Linked DNA regions of Prochlorococcus marinus XMU1402. The protein of the gene in region 2 interacts with the protein of the main gene of each other region in a pairwise test. Links are inferred from orthologs where the notes say so. Each region holds a gene or a part of one and is shown on either strand. Other genes may lie near its edges. The genes, in order: gyrB and gyrA.

The links.
Region 1: the proteins of gyrA (region 2) and gyrB interact in binary tests that used the Escherichia coli proteins (3 or more experiments, as listed by UniProt). The link is inferred for Prochlorococcus marinus XMU1402 from one-to-one orthologs.

What each region holds. Positions count from the first base shown.
Region 1 is NZ_JAAORD010000002.1:527,582-538,016, forward strand. What follows is about bases 7,055-10,024. They hold gyrB (DNA topoisomerase (ATP-hydrolyzing) subunit B), read right to left. Parts: upstream 9,539-10,024; coding sequence 7,571-9,538; downstream 7,055-7,570. Other genes in these bases: HA141_RS09175 (FluC/FEX family fluoride channel), read right to left, coding at 7,055-7,241; HA141_RS09180 (hypothetical protein), read right to left, coding at 7,245-7,574; miaA (tRNA (adenosine(37)-N6)-dimethylallyltransferase MiaA), read left to right, coding at 9,689-10,024. Outside these bases: HA141_RS09140 (DedA family protein), read right to left, coding at 1-138; ahcY (adenosylhomocysteinase), read right to left, coding at 141-1,559; tRNA (adenosine(37)-N6)-threonylcarbamoyltransferase complex ATPase subunit type 1 TsaE, read left to right, coding at 1,611-2,048; HA141_RS09155 (carbohydrate kinase family protein), read right to left, coding at 2,006-3,004; HA141_RS09160 (alpha/beta fold hydrolase), read left to right, coding at 3,094-4,008; HA141_RS09165 (RpoD/SigA family RNA polymerase sigma factor), read right to left, coding at 3,993-4,994; mgtE (magnesium transporter), read right to left, coding at 5,104-6,501; more of HA141_RS09175, read right to left, coding at 6,876-7,054; more of miaA, read left to right, coding at 10,025-10,435. UniProt on the Escherichia coli protein: DNA gyrase negatively supercoils closed circular double-stranded DNA in an ATP-dependent manner to maintain chromosomes in an underwound state.
Region 2 is NZ_JAAORD010000001.1:993,903-1,004,494, reverse strand. Bases 3,370-6,496 are described here. They hold gyrA (DNA gyrase subunit A), read right to left. Parts: upstream 6,169-6,496; coding sequence 3,571-6,168; downstream 3,370-3,570. Other genes in these bases: HA141_RS05800 (GuaB3 family IMP dehydrogenase-related protein), read left to right, coding at 6,348-6,496; crtL (lycopene beta cyclase), read right to left, coding at 3,370-3,546. Also shown: HA141_RS05820 (2-isopropylmalate synthase), read right to left, coding at 1-522; HA141_RS05815 (glycoside hydrolase family 57 protein), read left to right, coding at 746-2,329; more of crtL, read right to left, coding at 2,335-3,369; more of HA141_RS05800, read left to right, coding at 6,497-7,511; trxA (thioredoxin), read left to right, coding at 7,742-8,065; imidazole glycerol phosphate synthase subunit HisH, read left to right, coding at 8,077-8,694; 16S rRNA (guanine(966)-N(2))-methyltransferase RsmD, read left to right, coding at 8,708-9,307; petG (cytochrome b6-f complex subunit V), read right to left, coding at 9,284-9,403; HA141_RS09770 (cytochrome c), read left to right, coding at 9,459-9,845; HA141_RS05770 (RNA methyltransferase), read left to right, coding at 9,842-10,592. UniProt on the Escherichia coli protein: A type II topoisomerase that negatively supercoils closed circular double-stranded (ds) DNA in an ATP-dependent manner to maintain chromosomes in an underwound state.

The DNA.
Region 1 (10,435 bases), on a different replicon or contig from region 2:
CGAAGGTATTGGGGGTATTATGTTTTCTAAAAACATAGCCAAACAAATAGTGAGGTATGCAATTATTGAATTCTTTTCAACAGCCAAGCTAATGTAGTCGGGGATTGAAGTAAGAAAATTTACAAAAATTAGGCTCAAACTTAATATCTATAAAGCTCTGGTTTATAAGGTCCATCTACAGAAACATTAATATAATCAGCTTGTTCTTTGGTTAATTTTGTTAATTTTGCACCAATTTTATCAAGATGTAATCTAGCTACCATTTCATCTAAGTGTTTTGGTAAAACATAAACCTCTTTAGAATATTCTTCGGATTTATTGAAAAGTTCAATTTGAGCTAAGACTTGATTAGTAAAAGAATTACTCATAACAAAACTTGGATGTCCAGTGGCACAACCTAAGTTGACTAATCTACCTTCAGCTAAAAGGATTATTTTATTGCCACTCGGTAAAGTTATGTGATCAACCTGTGGCTTAATATTCTCCCATGGATAATCTTTCAATGAAGCCACATCAATTTCATTATCGAAATGGCCAATATTACAAACTATGGCCTCATCTTTCATCTTGACAAGATTCTCGTTTTTTATTACCTGATAGTTCCCAGTTGCCGTAACAAATATATCTATATCCTCCACAACATCGTCCAATGTAACGACGCTAAAACCTTCCATTGCCGCTTGAAGAGCACAAATTGGATCAACTTCAGCAACTTTTACAATTGCACCAAGTCCTCTTAAAGACTGGGCTGAGCCTTTACCTACGTCACCAAAACCCATTACTAAAGCAACTTTCCCAGCAATCATCACGTCAGTAGCACGCTTTATGCTATCAACTAAAGATTCTCGGCAGCCATATAGATTATCAAATTTGCTCTTAGTTACTGAATCATTAACGTTAATAGCAGGAAAAGGTAGAGCATTTTGCTTTTGCAGTTGATAAAGTCTTGCAACTCCAGTTGTAGTTTCTTCAGTGACGCCAATAATATTACTCTTAATTCTAGAATAAAAGTTACTATCATTTTCCAACTTGTATTTTATAGATTTGAATAAAGCAATTTCTTCTTCATTACCAGGATTATTTAAAACAGATAAGTCTTTTTCTGCTTTAATACCAAGTATCAATAATCCAGTTGCGTCTCCCCCATCATCAAGAATCATATTCGGAGAGTCGGAGCCCCAATCAAGAATGTAGTGAGTATACTGCCAATATTCATCGAGAGTCTCACCTTTTTTTGCATATACAGAAATTCCTTGATCTGCGATAGCTGCAGCAGCATGATCTTGAGTTGAAAAAATATTGCATGAAGCCCATTTCACTTCTGCGCCAAGATCAACAAGAGTTTCTATTAATACTGCTGTCTGAATAGTCATATGAAGGCTTCCAGCTATTTTTGCACCTTTTAGTGGTTTTTCAGATTTATATTTATCTCTTAGCGCCATTAATCCTGGCATTTCTGTTTCGGCAATTTTAATTTCTTTGCGACCAAAATCTGATAAAGAGATATCAGCAATTACGTAATCAGGTGTAGAGGTCTTAAGTGAATTTGCGATAACCATATCTTGTAAATACTTTTTCTACTAAACTATAAATGATTTTTGAGTAATTTTGTGTTTGTTGAGAATTTAGAAGAAACTTTAAATTTAGGAAAAAAAATTTCACACAAATTAAATCCCCAATCGATTGTTTTATTACAGGGTCCTATTGGAGCTGGAAAAACTTCATTTGTTCAAGGGATTGCTAAAGGCCTATCAATCTCTGAGGAAATTACAAGCCCTACATTTGCTTTATCGCATCACTATAACTCAGGAAAAATTCCACTAATTCACCTTGATTTATACAGATTAGAAAATGTTTCTTCAGCAAGAGAAGTTTTTTTTTCAGAAGAAGAAGAGGCAATGCAAAAACAGGCAATTTTAGTAATTGAATGGCCAGAATTAATAGAACCAGTTATTGATAATTTCTGGAAAGTAGAAATTAGTTACGCAAAAAATTATGGAAGAAACTACGAAATAAGAGATCCAAAAAATTTATTAACCTTCTCATAATCGGGCTGTTGCTCAATGGCGCCTTCACCAAGACAAGTCAATAATCCACAAACACCTGCGAACTTAATGCAATCTTCAACCTCTAGTTTATTTGAAGGGTAGCCAGAAGAAATTAATTTTGAAATTAAGCCAGCTAGAAAAGCATCGCCTGCCCCAGTTGTATCAACAATTTTTTGTGAAGTTGGGTTTTCGGTAATTCCCTGGAATCTATTGATGTACCATGAAACGGGGTTTTTCCCATCAGTTATTATTACATCTGGCCTATTAGACAATTGTTGAGAAATTAGCAAGGGATTTTCATCCTCAAAGAACAAAGTTGCTTCCTCCTTAGCAAGTTTTAAAACATTTGCATGATTTAAAAAGTTCTTGATTAAATTAACTCTAGCCGCTTTACTAATTTCTGATGAAAAACTTGAATGATCCCAAAAGACCTCTCTCCAATTCAAATCAATAACTACTTTGACTCCCAATTTTTTAGCCTGTTCAAGAAGAAAAAAAATAGTCTCAGCTGATCTTGGAGATGATAATAAGATCGTTCCTGTAACCAAATATTTTGTTTCCAGAAAAGATTTATCCAAATTTAAAATTTCTTTTTCGATTAATTTCTTACTTAGAACTTCATCTGCAAAGCATGAATGAGGACTTTGCTCAAAGCCTGAAAAAAAACGATCTCCAAATTGATCTCTATCTACATTAACCACGCGAGTAGCTGAATCATTATCTAATTGCAAGAAATCTAAATTAACGTCTAATTCATTAAATTGAGTAATAAATTTTTTTCCATAATCATCATTACCCAAACTTCCTATAAATGTTGAATCTATTTTTAATTTTCTTAATGCACAAGCAACATTCGCCGGAGCACCTCCCAAAAAATCTGTAAATCCCTGATTTGATTTATTTCTAATTCTGTCTATTAAAGCCTCTCCTATGCATATGACCTTTTCCCTTTTCATAAAATTAGCGCTTTTTCTTAACTTAGAATAATTTATTAAAAACGAATAATTTTTTTTTGAATTAAAGTTTAATTAAAAGAATATTATTTGTGTCTTTAAATAAATCTGAAACTTGGAAATGGGAAAATTGGGAAATTTCATGGTCTCTATCAAAAGAATCTACTTCTGAAAAAGATATTAAAATTTTATTAGTTCATGGATTTGGGGCATCAAAAAACCACTGGAGACATAATCAAGATTTTCTTGGTAAATTTTCTAACTGCTACGCAATTGACTTATTAGGATTTGGAAAAAGCAGTCAGCCAAGTGCTTTATTAAATTACGAACCTTATAAAGCAAGCTCAATTAAATATTCATTTGATTTATGGGGTAATCAGATATCAACATTTTGTGAAGAGGTAATAAAATCTCCTGTTTACTTAGTAGGAAACTCAATTGGTGGTGTTATTGCATTGAAAGCTGCTGAAATTCTCAAAGATAAATGTAAGGGAGTCATTTTGATTGATTGTGCACAAAGAACTATGGATGATAAACGTTTAAAAAAAAGCAATATCTTAATGAATCTACTGAGACCCGTTCTTAAAACGATAGTCAGACAAAGAGTAATTAGTAATACACTTTTTACAAGAGCTGCTAATCCAAAAGTTATAAAGAAAATACTTGAACAAGCTTACCCTTCAGGAAAAAATATCGATGATGAATTAATTGAAATACTATATCAACCGACTAAGAGGTCAAACTCTAAAGAAGCATTTCGTGGCTTTATTAACTTATTTGATGACTATCTTGCTACAGACCTGTTCGATAAGATTCACAAACCAATCCAATTGATCTGGGGAGAAAAAGATCCCTGGGAATCTTTAAGTGAAGCAAAAAAATGGAAGAAAGAATTTAGGAATATTAAAAGATTAGACATTATTGAAGGTGCTGGACATTGTCCTCATGATGAAGAACCTGAAAAGACAAATAAATTAATATTAGATTTCCTTCAAGAGACAAAATAAGCTTCCACGTTATCACTAAGCCTTCTCAAACCTCGTAGTCCATCTCTTTCTAGATTTCTTACACGATCTCTGCTTATCCCCAATACCCTTCCTATACCTGTAAGAGACATTGGCTCATCACCATCCATACCATATCTCATCCTTAAAACTCTACATTGCAGATCAGGTAATTGATGTAAAAGAGAATGAAGATCACCTCTCATACAATCCATTTCTATTTGTTCATCGGGTAAATCCTCACCACCTGCTAATAAATCTAGTAGAACAGTATCCTCACCATCACCAACTTTTGTTTCTAGACTTACTGGCTGTCCAGCTTTGCACATTAAATCTTTAACGTCTTCTTCAGGAAGCTCTACGTATTTCGCAAGTTCACTAACTGTTGGAGTTCTAGACATTTCTTGACTCAACTCCCTTTGACCTTTTTTCAACTTATTTAGCATTTCAGTTATATGAATTGGAAGTCTTATTGCCCTACTTTTTTCAGCGATTGCTCTAGTGATACCTTGCCTAATCCACCAGTATGCATATGTTGAAAACTTATAACCTCTGGCTGGATCAAATTTTTCAACTCCTCTTACCAATCCAATAGTTCCCTCTTGTATTAAATCTAATAACTCCATATTTCTTTTAGTATATTTTTTTGCAACACTTACGACCAGCCTTAGATTTGCGGCAACCATTCTTTCTTTAGCTCTCTGTCCAGCTCTTAATCTTTTTTTGATGATGGAAGTAGACATATTTAGTTTGATTGACAATTCTTCAATACTTGGCTTATCTCCTGTTAATTCAATAATTTCCAATTCTGCCCTTTCGACTTGCATATATTCTTGGACCTGCCTACCAAGAGTGATTTCTTGCTCGTGAGATAGTAAAGGAACTCTACCTATATCTCTCAAATAAGATCTAACAAGATCGACATCGTTACTAGCTTTTAGACTTGATATTGTCGCTAATTTATTCTCACTTAATGTTTCAGAAGACATGAAAGCTAAATGTTGTTTTGTAAACAATACCATTAAGAAATGTAAAGTTAAACAAAAAAATCCACAATTTTACAAAAATGAGAATTTATACCTAGTTGATTAGGGTTAATTAAGAGTTTAACAACCATTTTGCAGTACTTAGATAAATAAATACACCTGCAATATCAGTAACAGTTGTTATGAACGGAGAGGACATTAGGGCTGGATCTAATTTCATCTTGTCAAAAAGTAAAGGGAGAATAGCGCCGGTTGTAGCAGCTAAAGTCGTTATTGATATTAAGCTTATCCCTACCGCAGAAGCTATTAAGGGACCTTCTCCTTGCCACCAAGCGAAAGGGAATACCACTAACATCATCAATATCCCCAAAAGAGCTCCTGTTATTGCCTCTTTAACCACTGCCTTAATGGCTCCAAGAGACTTCAATTTTTGAGTACTTAAACCTCTAATGACAACAGTTGAACTTTGAGCACCAACATTTCCTCCAGTTCCTATAAGTAGAGGGATAAATGCAGCTAATAAAACTATTTCTTTCAATATTTGATCATTCATAGCAATAACTTTTGTTGTCAAACCATTTGCAAAAACCAAAATTAATAACCATAAAATTCTTCGACGAGCTATCGTAAACAATCCACTTTGAAAATAATCATCTTCATCACCAGGTTGAACCGCTCCTGCTGCATAAATATCTCTTGTTGCTTCTTGCTCAATAACATCAATTAAATCATCTACAGTTACAATTCCAACAAGTCTTTTTTCTTTATCAACAACTGGTAAAGCTAAAAAATCATATCTTTGAATTGCTCTTGCGACCTCTTCTTGATTCGTATTAGTAGAAATATTAACCACATCTCTGGTCATAACATCTCCAATTGGCTTAGAGGGTTCAGCAGTGACAAGATCTCTCAAAGAAAGAATACCCGTTAAATGCCTTTCTTTATCCGTAACATATAAGCTATAAATTGTTTCTGTAAATGGAGCTCTTTTTCTGACTAAAGCAAGGGCCTCTGCCGCTGTTTGCATTTCTTTAAGGTCTATGAATTCAGTTGTCATTAACCTTCCAGCAGTTTCAGGCTCATACCCAAGTAATTCAGCTGTTACTTTCCTTTCGCCGGGACTTAAAGCGGACAAAAATTTTCGTACAACTTTTGCAGGTAATTCATCAAAGAGTTGAACCCTATCATCAGGGGACATTTTCTCAACTATTTCTAAAACTTCTCCTGAACGAAGTCTATCTAATAAAGTTTGTTGAACTATTGGATCTAAATATTCATAAACCTCAATTGCCTCATTTTTCTTTAACAAACGAAATGCTAAAGCCTGCAATATTAATGGAAGACTTCCAATAGCATCTGCGATATCTACAGGTTGAGATGGTTCTAGAAGTAACTTTGCCTCATCATAATTTCCTGCGACGAGCAAATCTTCAAGTTGAATAGTAATATTTTCTCGAGTACTTAAATCTGAAGATAAAGATGTAACCGTTTCATGATTATTTTCATTCATAAATATAATTCCCTTTCAAAGTGACATCACTATTATATGAAATCTAATTAATTTTTCTACTGATCCAGAACCCGAAATACATCGTGAATAGATTTATGAAAATGATCAAATTTAAAAAAATTATAAATTTAAGCCAATCTCCTTGATTAAGAATTGGGTACAAAAAATATATAAATCCACTAAACGATGTGAAGCAAGAAAAAAAACCACTTAATAAAATTTTTTCGCTTGTGTAACTTAATTTTTTACTGATAATACAACCAACGAAAAATGATCCAATTATTGAAATAATAAAGTTATTTTCTACAAATAATCTTAAAAAAGTTGCTAGATAACAAGCAATTAGAATATAAAAAAAATTTTTTATTTTCACTTTAAAATAATTTAATCAAATAAAAACCTAAATAAAAAAACATAAAAGAAAAAAATATTACTTCAATATAGTGAAAAAATAATTTGAAGAATTTCCTTTTTTTAAATAAATTAAATAGTTGCTTTATGAAGGAAGAAAATGTACTAAGACACCCTAAAAAACCTGTATACAATAAAAATAATATTTCATTATCAATAAAATTTAGGGCTACTAAAATTCCCAAAAAAAATGAAGCAACAAAGTTGACGATAGTATTACTCTGAATAGCAAAACCTATATTTATCTTAAAATTATTTTTTATAAATATTCTTAGTATTAATCCAAAAGTGCTGCCAATTAAAATAATAGCTATTGAATAAACATCCAAAATTTACATTTTTATCCAGCCTTTTAAAATCTTATTAGGATTGTCTAGAAATTTATTAGAAGCCAATTCAACCCTAACCCAAGTTTCGCTTTCGCTGACTTTCCAATTTCGCAAAATTGACAAAGTTGTACCTATATCAAGAACTAATAATTCATTAGCATGAATTTCAGGAGAAGAATAGAGAAAGGTATTGGAACTCAATATTATTTCATTTGTATTATGAGAAAACTTATTTTGGCTTAAACTTTTTTGAATTCCACCAGCCGGTAACGTAATCGGCGCAATTAATGCAAAAATAATTAAGCAAAAATTCTTCAGAAGATTATTAATCATATATCTAAAGTTGCCAAATCTAGGTTACTACTATGAGTTTCAATAAATTCTCTTCTTGGTGCAACTTTATCTCCCATTAATATATTAAATATTCTGTCAGCTTCAAGTGCGTCTTCAATTTCAACCCTTTTCATCATCCTAGTTTGAGGATTCATAGTTGTATCCCATAATTGTTTTGGCATCATCTCTCCTAATCCCTTAAATCTTTGGATATTATAATTTGCATTTTCTCCAAAATCTGCAATTATGTCTTTCAATTGATTCTCGTTATAGCAATATTTATGATTCTTACCTCTTTCAACTTTATAAAGGGGAGGACAAGCAATGTATATAAAACCATTTTCAACAAGTTCTCTTTGATACCTATAAAAAAATGTTAATAATAAAGTTCTTATATGCGCACCGTCAACATCAGCATCCGTCATAATTACAACTCTGTGATATCTCAAAGAGTTAACATCAAATTCCTCTCCTTTAATTCCTAATCCAAGAGCTGTTATTAGTGACTGAATTTCTGTATTTTTATATATTTTAGTATCATCAGTTTTTTCGATATTAAGAATTTTACCCCTTAGAGGCAAAATAGCCTGAAAATTTCTATCTCTTCCTTGCTTGGCGGAACCTCCCGCAGAATCTCCCTCAACAATATAAATTTCTGATTCTGAAGGATCTCTAGAGCTGCAATCTGCTAATTTACCAGGCAAAGTTGAACTTTCAAGAACACTTTTTCTTCTGACCAATTCCCTAGCCCTTCTTGCAGCTTCTGCTGCATTAAATGATTGAATTGCCTTTTCAAGGATCAAATCTAAAATTCCAGGATTGAATTCCATATATTTTGTAAGAGCTTCTCCAATTAGAGAATCAACAATTCCTCTTACTTCAGTATTCCCCAATTTTGTTTTCGTTTGTCCTTCAAATTCAGGATCAGGAACTTTAACTGATAAAACTACAGTCAATCCCTCTCTAATATTTTCGCCAGCCAAATTTTTTTCAATATCTTTTCTTTTACCTCTTTTTTTTGCAAGATTATTGAATGTTCTTGTCAAAACTGTTTTTAATCCTTCAATATGAGTACCCCCATCAATAGTTCTAATATTATTGGCAAAGCCTAAAATATTATCTGAATAAACATCTGAACACCATTGCAAAGCTGCTTCTACATAAACATTTTCTTTCTGTGAGTCAACATAAATTATCTCAGGATGAATAGAATCCTTTTCTTTATTCATGTATTGAACATATTCTTTAATACCTCCTTGATATAAATAAATTTCTTCTTTGAAAGAACCATCAGACAATTGATTACGCTCATCTCTAAAAACAATTTTTACGCCCCCATTTAGATAAGCTAGTTCTCTTAACCTAGATGAAAGAAGATTATATTCAAATTCGATGCCTCCAGAAAAAATTGTTTTATCGGGTTTAAAACAAATAGTGGTTCCTTTTTTAAAAGGCTTTATGGACTGCTTTTTAGATTGCAATTCGCCCTGAGATAAACCTTTTTCAAAGCGTTGATTAAACTCACTACCATCCCTAAAGACAGTTACATTAACCCATTCACTTAAAGCATTAACTACAGATATTCCTACTCCATGCAAACCACCAGAAACTTTATAACCGCCACTCCCAAATTTTCCTCCTGCATGAAGAACAGTCAGTACAGTTTCCAAAGCACTTTTTCCCGTCCTTGGATGAACATCTGTTGGGATGCCTCGTCCATTATCTGAAATTAAAGCTGATCCATCTGCGCGAAGCACTATTTCTATATGATCACAGTGTCCTGCAAGTGCTTCATCAACTGAATTATCAACGACTTCATATACAAGATGATGTAAGCCTCTAGGACCTGTAGAACCTATATACATCCCAGGACGTTTACGAACCGGTTCTAATCCTTCTAAAACCTGAATCTGATCTGCACCATAATCATCTGAGATTTTATTAGATCTTTTGTCCTCGCTCATTTAATATAAAAAAAATTAAATTTTTAAAAATTGTTATTTTTAAAAGGTCTTTCATTAAATTTACCACTGCAATAAGAGAAAGGCTCGAAGTCTATGAAAATTTTAATCTCTTTCATTAAATAATTAGTAGATTTTTCTTCAGAACCTAATATGTCTTCTTATCCACCATGTGTAATTGTTTTAATTGGACCCACAGCAAGTGGTAAAACAGAATTAGCTATAGAAATTGCTGATTACTTTAAAACTCGTATACATAATATAGATTCTAGACAAATTTATAAGTCTATGGATATTGGGACAGCAAAGCCATCTGAGATTCAACAAAAACAAATAAAACATTTTCTAATAGATATTGAAGAACCTATCCATCCAATAAATGTAAAACAATTTCAAGAAATTGCTGAAAAATCAATCAAAAGTGAAATCCAAAAAAATCATTTACCTTTTCTTGTTGGAGGAAGTGGTTTATATATGAACTCAATAACAAAAGGGTTTTTTGTACCAGATGTCCCTCCGCAAAAAAATTTAAGAAAACAGTTAGAAGAACTTGGTCAGCAAAAATGTTGGGAGCTTTTGAAAAATTGTGATCCAATATCTACAAATAAAATCAATTTTGCTGATCGCATTAGAACAATAAGAGCTTTAGAAGTTTTTTACGTAACAGGAAAACCTTTGTCAAATCAAAAATTACAAAAACCGCCCAATTGGAAGATACTAGAACTTGGATTAGATAGAGATGATTTAAAAAAAAGAATTTATCAAAGAACAAAAAATATGTTTTTATCTGGAATAGTTGAAGAGACCAAGAATCTTATTGCTGAGTATGGTTCTGATTTAAAAATATTAGAAACCATTGGTTATCGTGAAGCCAAAGAAGTTCTAAAAAACGAATTAACT
Region 2 (10,592 bases):
GATATTTATTGTTGTTGCTCCTGCGGAAATTGCTAGTTGAATAACTTCGTATAAAAAGTCAGGATCACTCCTTGAGGCATCTTCACAAGAAAACTCAATATCATCTACTAATGATTTTGCATAATTAACCATTTCTGGAACTATTTGAAGGACATCTTTTCTGGATTTTTTAAGTTTATGTTTAAGATGAATATCACTTGTTGCAATAAAAGTATGTATTCTTTTTTTTGGGGCTGGACTTACTGCTTCGTAACATGCTTTTATATCTCCTTTAGACGCTCTAGCTAAACCGCATATTATAGGGCCATTTTCTTTCCCGACTGAATTAGCAATTTTATTAACAGCTTTAAAATCTCCTGGACTTGCAAAAGGGAATCCAGCTTCAATAACATCTACTCCTAATCTTGCTAATTGATGGGCAATAGCAAGTTTTTCTTCGAGATTTAAACTGGCACCAGGAGATTGCTCTCCATCTCGAAGAGTTGTATCAAATATCAAAATTCTTCCAGGATCTTTTGACATCAGAAGGATGAACTAAACTTATATTAAGCTAATTAAAAAAAATTGACTAGCTTTAGTTCAATAATAATTTGCTGAAACTTTATAACTTAAATAAAATTGGTTAAAATTCTGAAAAAAAAAATAAAATACTTAAATTTTTAAAGTATTCTTTTATGATCAAAGCTTCCTTTTTTAAAGGTTATTTTGGTTTTTTATAGAATTTCAGGCATAAATTATAAAAAGTATGAATGGGCGTTACCCCCAAAAAAATGTTCTAGGTCAGTTAGCGATAGTTTTACATGCTCATTTACCTTATGTCAGGAAAAATGAAAAAAACTCTTTAGAAGAGGATTGGTTATTTCAGGCGATTCTCGAATGTTATATACCACTACTTCAATCAATAGAATCTTCCAAAAATGAAAACCCTGAAAATACAAAACTTACTATTAGTTTGTCTCCAACATTATTATCACTTCTAAATAATAAAAAAATTCAAGAGACTTTCCCAAGCTGGATTAAAACAAGGAACGATTTCCTAAACGAACTGCCACTAGAAGAAAAAAATGCATCTGCTTTTTTATTCAAAAACCTTAATGATAAATTCTCATACTGGCAAAATTGTTCTGGAAATTTAATTGAGAAGTTCAGGGTTTTAAATAACTCTGGAAATTTGGATATTCTTACTTGTGCTGCTACTCATGGATATCTTCCAATTTTAAGGGAGAACCCTGAAACTGTAATAGGACAAATCAATACAGCCATTAGGAACCATGAAAATATTTTTAAAACAAAGCCCTTAGGTATTTGGTTACCTGAATGCGCATATTATGAGGGTTTAGATGAACTGCTATTTAATTCTGGAATTAGATATACAATCTTAGACGGACACGGGATTTTAAACTCCGCACCAAGGCCTAGGTATGGTGTATATGCTCCAATATGTTCGAAAAAAGGAGTGGCATTTTTCGGGAGAGATAGTGAGTCAACCTTGCCCGTTTGGTCTGCTAAGGATGGGTTCCCTGGCGACAAAGTATATAGGGAATTTCATAAAGATTTGGGGTGGGAATTACCTGTCTTAAAGCTCCAAAAGAAGGGCATTTCAACAAAAAGACCTTTGGGTTTAAAGTTTCATAAGATTACAGATGAAAACATTTCTTTAGGGGAAAAAGAGTTTTACCTTGAAAATGAAGCCAAAAATAAGGCGGCAGAACATGCTGATGCCTATCTTCTAGCGAGATCCAAACAATTAGAGAAATTGACTTTATCCTCCTCCTTTAAGCCTTTATTGGTAGCTCCATTTGATGCAGAGTTATTTGGTCATTGGTGGTATGAGGGACCTTTTTTTATTGAAAATATACTAAAGAACTCTAGTAAATATTCAATTAAGCTTACAAATTTAAAAGAATTCTTAATGCAAAAACCGAATCTTCAGATTTGTGATCCATCGCCATCAAGCTGGGGGCAAGGTGGTTACCATAATTACTGGATTAATGATGCAAATGCATGGATCGTTCCAGAAATCACAAAGGCAGGCTCAACATTTGTAGATTTGTGCCTGGGAAATTTTAATAATGATTTATCTCAAAGACTCTTCAATCAAGCTGCGAGAGAACTACTTCTTTCTCAGTCTTCAGATTGGAGTTTTATTCTAAGAGCTGGAACCACAACTGAGCTCGCAAAAGAGAGAATAGAAAGGCACTTATTCAGGTTCTGGAAATTGGTTGAAATGATTAGAAATCATTCCAATATTAATTTAAAATTTCTTGAAGATATTGAGGAAGAGGATAAAGTTTTCCAAAAAATTAATATTGATGATTGGCGAAAATAAATATACTAATTTAACTTGAGCATTCCTAATTTTACTTTTAGAGGGGAATTTATAAACATCTTACTCATTACGTAAATTAGTTTTGGAAGTGGAAGTGTATTAGTAAGAAAACCTACCCATTCATTGGTTGATAATCTAAAGAAATTTGAGAAAAAGCTTCTTAATCTACTTTCGTCAAAACTCATCAATCTTCTTAGGCCGTATTGGTAAAGTTTATGCCTTTGTGTTAACTCATAAGGCCATAGGATTTCCCAGCCTTTTGTTGCGAGTTCCAGAGAGCTTAGATTAGGTTCTTTTAAAAAGATTGCTAATTTTTGTGCAAGGAGTGGAGCCCTTCTTAATAAAGATCCAACCATGTATCCTGACGCAGGATGAACCATACTTGCAGATCCTCCAAAACCAAGAACAAATTGTTTTTTAAATGGGAGGGGTAAATTCATAGGGAAAAGGCAATTCTCTTCATGAAAAATTTCACTTACCTCGACACCTTTACTATTAAGTCTTTTATAAAGTCTTTTTTTAAGATTTTCTTGAGATAATGCTGGATAACTAGCCAATGAAGTTTCTTCAACAAAAAAAGTCTCGTTGCCAAGGTCCATTGCATAAAGAAAGGAAGGGGATGATAACTTTTCTTCATTGTTTAAATGATTTGGACGAAAATCCATTAGAACAAATTGTTCTTTATTAACAGGTGGTGATGTAAATTTACCTACAATTCCGTAAGCAGCTTGTTGAGCAATTTCATTTTGAACTGGTCTTTTTACAAAGTTACTTTTATGACCACTTGCGTCAATAACTAATCTCGCCTTTATTTTGAGGCCTGAAAAACAAATTACCTCAGATAGTTTATTTTTTTCTTTAATGTCTTTTGCTGTTTCATTCAACCATTCAATCCCTTTACATTTTTTTAAAAGCTCATTTTGAAAGGCTTCTTGATTTATTAAACCATAATCATAGTTGTGTTTTGTCGGAGTATCCCCTTTTTTATTTTCCCCATCCCCAAAAAAACTAACTGTTTCACACCACCGATGAGATAACAAAGACTCTAATCCTAATTCTTCTAATTCAGATGCCCAGATACCATAGGTATTCTCCCATTTTTCATTTGGAGATTTTGTTGATATTCCCTTAATATTAAGATCCTGCTTGGCTAATTCTGAAGCTAAACATAATGCTGCAGGACCTGAACCTAAAATTAAAATATCAAGTATTTCCATATTATTTAGCTAACCATAAGGCCTTTAATTTTGTTCAACTGAGCTAGGTTGGTCTTTTCCCTCTATTTGTTCATGGGGTACCAATACCACTTCAGATAAATGATCACCGTCGTCTAATCTTTGTAATTTTACTCCTGTAGCTGCCCTAGATTGCTGAGAGATTTTATCTGCGTTTGTTCTTACTATTACTCCTTTTTCGGTCACAAGTAGTAATTCTTCTCCCTCGCCAAGGACCTTTAAACAAACAAGCTGATCATCTTTAATTCTAAATTTTATTGCTCTCAAACCCATGCCTGCTCTTTTTTGTAATCTAAACTGAGCTACAGGTACTCTCTTCCCTAGTCCAAATGAACTGGCTATTAATACCCATGGACCATCTGAGAAGTTTCCCTCAACATTATCATCAAGATCTTCTGTGAGATCATCAATTTTAGCCAATTGATCAACCAAGTTAGATGTTAAAACATCCATAGAAACTAGATTGTCTCCTTCTCTCAAGTTCATTGATTTAACCCCTCTTGCTGTCCTGCCAAGTGGCCTTAATTCATTAAAATCTAATCTGAAATGAATCGCCATTCCTGTTCTTGATCCAATCAAAACACTATCGCCTTCTTTTGATAATCTAACCCAAGTCAAAGCGTCCCCATCCTCGAGATTTATAGCTATTAATCCATTTGATCTGATTTTTGAGAAAGCAGAAAGTGAAGTTCTTTTTATAAATCCAGCCTTCGTTAGCATCAATAGATAACAATCGTTATCAAAAGAATCTACTGCGACAAGTGAAGTTATCTTTTCTTCTCTTGGTATTGGTAGAAGTTGAACAGATGGTGTACCTTTGGCGGTTCTGCTACTCATGGGAACTCTATATGCTGGAAGAGCATAAGATACTCCTCTATCACTAAAAAGCAAAAGAGTATCATGATCGTTACAGCTTATAAATAATTTCACTTCATCATCTTCTTGTTTCTTTGTTCCAGCTTTACCTCTTGACCCACGACTTGTAGATTCGAATTCATTAACAGGCATTCTTTTTAAATAACCTGCTTCAGTTAATAAAACTACTGATCTGTCATTAGCGATAAGATCAATATCATCTAGACCACCGCCTAAATCGAGTATTTCTGTTTTTCTTGGAGAGGAAAATCTCTCATCGATTTTATTAAGTTCTTCAAGAATAATTTCAAAAATTCTCTCTTTACTATTCAATATTTGCTGATATTCGTTAATTTTTCTGGTTAATTCATCATGTTCCCCTTTAATTTTATCTGCTTCTAGGGCTGTTAATCTTCTTAATTGCATTTGTAAGATTGCTTCTGCCTGTGTGGAAGATAACTCATGATCAGTTTGTAATTTTTCTCTTGCTGAAACTGTATCTTTTGCTGATCTTATTAGATTGATAATTTCATCCATAACCTCCAATGCTAACAAAAGACCTTTTACGATGTGATCTCTTTCTTCCGCCTTTTTTAATAAAAATCCCGTTCTTCGCCTTATTGTTTCCACTCTGAAGTCTAAAAAAACATCTAACATTTTTCTTAGTGAAAGTGTTGTAGGCTCTCCTTTCACTAAAGCTAGAATATTTGCACTAAAGTTATTTTGAAGAGGGGTTAACTTGAACAAATTATTTAGAACTACTTGTGGATAGGCATCTCTTTTTAGTTCAATAACAATTCTCATTCCATCTCGATCACTTTCATCTCTAATATCAGAAATACCTTCTAATTTTTTTTCGTTAACCAAGTCTGCAATTCTTTCGATCAATGCAGCTTTATTAGTTTGAAACGGAAGCTCTGTAATTATTACTGCATCTTTCTCTGCCCTACCAGTGGATTTAATTTGCTCAATATTTGCTACACCTCTCATAGTTATTGAACCCCTCCCTGTCTTGAAAGTTTCTCTTATCCCATCTTTGCCTAATATTTGACCACCAGTGGGAAAATCAGGACCCTTAATTATTTCAAAAAGTTCTCTATCTTCAATTGATGGATTTTTAATTATTGATTTAAGACCATTAATTAATTCTCCTAAGTTATGAGGTGGAATATTAGTTGCCATTCCTACTGCTATTCCCGATGATCCATTTAGAAGTAGTTGAGGGATTCTGGCCGGTAAAACTGTTGGCTCCTGTTGAGAACCGTCAAAATTATCGGCGAAATCAACAGTTTCAGATTCAATATCCTCTAGCAAACTTTCATCTGTAAGAGACTTTAAACGAGATTCTGTATATCTCATTGCTGCTGGCGGGTCGTTATCTACAGAACCAAAGTTTCCATGACCATCTATTAGTGGCATCCTCATAGAGAAATCCTGAGCCATCCTGACTAGAGCATCATAAACTGCTGTATCTCCATGCGGATGGTATTTACCAAGTACTTCTCCAACAACTCTTGCACATTTTCTGTATGGTCTACCGCTAGTCAAACCAAGTTCATACATTGCATAAAGAATTCTTCTATGAACAGGTTTTAATCCATCTCTGGCATCTGGAAGAGCACGACCAACGATGACGCTCATTGCATACTCTAAATAAGAGCGAGACATCTCATTTCTTAAGTCAGTCTGAATAATTCGATCATTATCTTCACTTAATCCTGAGTTATCGGAATCTAAAATATCAGACATATAAAAATCCTTTCTTTAATGATAATCGCTGATTGTCATAATGAATAAAAAAAAAGATTTATTTAATTCCCAAATACTCACATTTACACACAAATCAAAATAAAACCTGTTGTTTTTGAATAAACCTTGGCTTATTACCCCTTTAGTTGTTAATTTATTCAAAATAAGAGAAAATTACCGTGAATATTGAACTTGGTTTAAATAAAAAAGTCAGGCGTGCTTATGGCATCGATGAAATAGCTTTAGTCCCGGGTAATAGAACACTTGATTACGATTTAACTGATCCTTCTTGGTCAATAGGTGATTTCAAAAGAGAAGTTCCGATCGTTGCTAGTGCCATGGATAGTGTTGTCGATGTCAATACAGCTGTAGAGCTCACAAAATTAGGTTCCCTAGGGGTTATAAATATGGAGGGCATACAAACACGATATGAAAACTCTGATGAAATATTAAACCAAATAGCATCAGTCGGGAAGAATGATTTTGTTCCATTAATGCAGAAAATATACAGTGAACCGGTCAAGCAGGAATTGATTGTACAAAGAATAAATGAGGTGAAAGAAAGAGGAGGTATAGCAGCTTTTAGTGGAACTCCTCAAGCTGCCATTAAATTTAAAGAAACACTTAATAATTCCAAAATAGATTTATTTTTTCTTCAAGGAACAGTTGTTTCGACTGAACATCTTGGTATGGATGGTAAGGAAACTTTAAATATTAAAGATCTCTGTCAATCTATGAATGTCCCAGTTGTAGCTGGTAATTGTGTCACTTACGAAGTTGCAAAACTTCTCATGGATGCTGGAGTTGCAGGATTGATGGTTGGAATAGGACCTGGAGCGGCATGTACATCAAGAGGAGTATTGGGAATTGGAATCCCTCAAGCAACTGCAATTGCTGATTGTAGTGCGGCAAGAAATGATTACTTTAAAGAAAGTGGTCATTATATTCCTATTATTGGTGATGGAGGAATTGTTACTGGTGGAGATATCTGTAAATGTTTGGCATGTGGAGCAGATGCTGTAATGATTGGATCTCCAATAGCTAAATCCTCAAACGCTCCAGGTAAAGGATTTCACTGGGGCATGGCTACTCCAAGTCCAATATTGCCAAGGGGCACAAGAATTGAAGTTGGTTCTACCGGATCCTTAGAAAGAATTATTAAAGGTCCTGCCTTACTTGATGATGGGACACATAACTTATTAGGAGCCATAAGAACCTCAATGAGTACTCTTGGGGCAAAAAATATTAAAGAAATGCAAGAAGTTGAAATAGTTATCGCACCATCACTTCTTACAGAAGGTAAGGTTTATCAAAAAGCTCAGCAGCTCGGGATGGGTAAGTAGTTCACTTAGAGCAAAATTATAAATCCTTAGTGAATTAAGTATTAATTTGAAAAATTTTCTAATTAGGAGTTATTATGAAATAATGGGGGAAACCCCATACTCCTCACACACTAAATCGCCCGATTAATCGGGCTTTTTTAGATATTTTGTTACTTATATTATTTAATCTGTAATGAAATCATCACTTAAAAGAATTGCCTGCTAAATTTTCAAAAAGGAATACTTAAATTATGTCATCAGCTCCAGCCGTAACTGATTCTTCATTTGACAAGGATGTACTGCAAAGTGATCTACCAGTATTGGTTGATTTTTGGGCACCATGGTGCGGTCCATGTAGGATGGTCGCTCCGGTTGTAGAAGAAATCTCAAAAGACTTTGAAGGGAAAATTAAAGTTTTTAAATTAAATACAGATGAAAATCCAAATGTAGCCAGTCAATACGGAATAAGAAGTATTCCTACATTAATGATCTTTAAAGGAGGTCAAAAGGTTGATACCGTTGTTGGGGCTGTGCCAAAAGCAACTCTTTCGAGCACTTTAACTAAGCATTTATAAATTTAAAAGCTTTGCATAAAATTGGACTAATAGACTATGGAATGGGTAATATTCATTCTGTAACTAAATCTCTAGAAAGTCTTGGAGAAGAAATTATATTAATTAAAAACTTTAATGATTCTAAGCTTTGTAAGGCGATAATACTTCCCGGAGTTGGAGCATTTGATCCAGCGATGAATAATCTGATAAATACTGATTTGGTTACTGATCTGAAAAATTGGATTAAAAGTGGGAAATCCTTTTTTGGTATATGTTTAGGTCTCCAACTCCTTTTTGAATCTAGTGATGAAGGAAAAGTTGAAGGGCTGGGAATTTTAAAAGGAAAAATACAAAAAATACCAAATATTAGTAACCAAAGAATCCCACACATGGGTTGGTGCCAACTTTTACCTACCAAGAAAAATACTTTATTTGGGTTTGAAGAATTAAATAATTGGGTCTATTTTGTACATTCCTATCATGCAATCCCAGATAACTTAAATATTATTGCAGCTCAGGTTGATTATGGCTCTGAAAAATTAACTGCAATGATTGAAAATGAAAATTTATTGGCCTGTCAATTTCATCCGGAAAAATCTGGGAAAACCGGAGAAAAACTTTTGAGAAGATGGCTGAGTAATATTCAATAACAGATTCTTAGGGATGAAAACTAACTTAAGATTAATAGGCGGTAAAAAACTACAAAGTCCAAATAATTCTTATACTAGACCTACAACTTTGAGAGTGAGAGAGGCCATATTTAATATATTGAACAAAAGAGTTGAAAATAGTAACTGGTTAGATTTATTTAGTGGAACAGGTGCTATATCTTGTGAAGCTTATAATCACGGGGCAAGAAAAATCATTGCAATTGAAAAAAACAAAATCAACTCAAAAATTTGTTTAGAAAATTTACTCTCGTTGGAGAATATAGGGAATAGGAAAAATGATATCGAAGTTATTTGTAAAGACGTTTTGAAATGGACAAAACCTGATTATGAGAGAAACTTATCAACTAGAAATATGGATTTAAATAAATTAAAATTCGATTTTGTTTATCTAGATCCTCCATACGATGTGGATTTCCATGAATTAGTTTTAAATCAATTATTTAATTGTAATCTTTTAAAAAAAGATTCAACAGTTATTTGTGAACATTCTCAAAATCTATTTATTAAAAAAAGTACTTTGTGGGAAACTATAGATGTAAGAAATTATGGGCAGTCAAGATTAACATTTTTAATCAATGTCCAACATCCCTGAACCTCTTCTGTATTGATTCCATGCACTTACGAATAATCCAAGAAGAGTTATTGGAACTAAACCTAAAACAATTCCACATAGAAGAGGCTCGATCATTTTTTTGCCTTTTTTAAATTTATTACTCACAATTGTTACATAGAGACTATTTTTTGTGTCAACATCTTCATCAACTGCAGCAGAAAGGGACTTTAAAAGAGAGTTCTTAAAAATATTTTTTGTTTTATTTGGAGTTTTATTAATTTGTTTAGCAATATTTTTCGTAAATCATCATGAAAATAACAAGTATATTATTGAAACTCTTGAGTTTAATGGCTCTGCTGAGGAGGGAGATGCTCTTTTTAAGATAAATTGTGTTGGATGTCATGGAATTACAGCAAGAGGATTAGTGGGCCCAGACTTACACTCAATAACTCAACGTTTGAATGATAAAGAGATAATTAAACAAGTTACTGGAGGCCTGACTCCTCCTATGCCAAGTTTTGAAATTGATCCTGTAAATATGTCAAATTTATTAAAATATCTTCATAGTCTTGAATGATTTTGGGAAAAAATTTTTCTAATTTAAAGGTAATTTTAGTTGAACCAAATGGCCCTTTAAATGTAGGTAGCGTTGCTAGATTATGCAGTAATTTTGAAGTTGATGAATTAAGAATTGTTTCTCCTAAATGCGACATATTTTCTTTAGAAGCAAAAAAAATGGCTCTTAAAGGTCAAAAATTTATTAAACATTGTAAGGTTTTTGATGATCTTCAAAAAGCAATTTTTGATTGTGATTTGGTTCTAGCATCTTGTGGAAGGATTGATGTAAATAAAGATTCATTTTTTGTATCTTCTGATGATATTTTTGATTGGACTTTATCCTTTAAGAAGATTAATACTTTAGCAATAATATTTGGAAGAGAAGATAGAGGTTTAACTAACAGTGAGTTGCTTCTAGCAAATAAAACTTTTAATATTCCAACTTCTCAGAAAAATCCATCATTAAATCTTTCTCACGCTGTTTCAATAGTTCTGTATGAATTAAATAAGTCTTCTAAAAAGAATTTAAATAATGAATTAAAAGTTTTTAACTTAGCATCATCGAATGAAGTACATGATACATTTGTGGAATTAGAGGAAATGCTTTTGCGAGTTGGATATCTCTTAGAACATACCTCCAAGGCAAAAATTAGTAAATTTAAGAATTTTATTTTGAGGGCAAATACATCAATGCATGAAATAAATGTTTTACGAGGAATTGTCCATCAAATAAACTGGTTTTTGAACAATTCAAAAAAAAATAAGT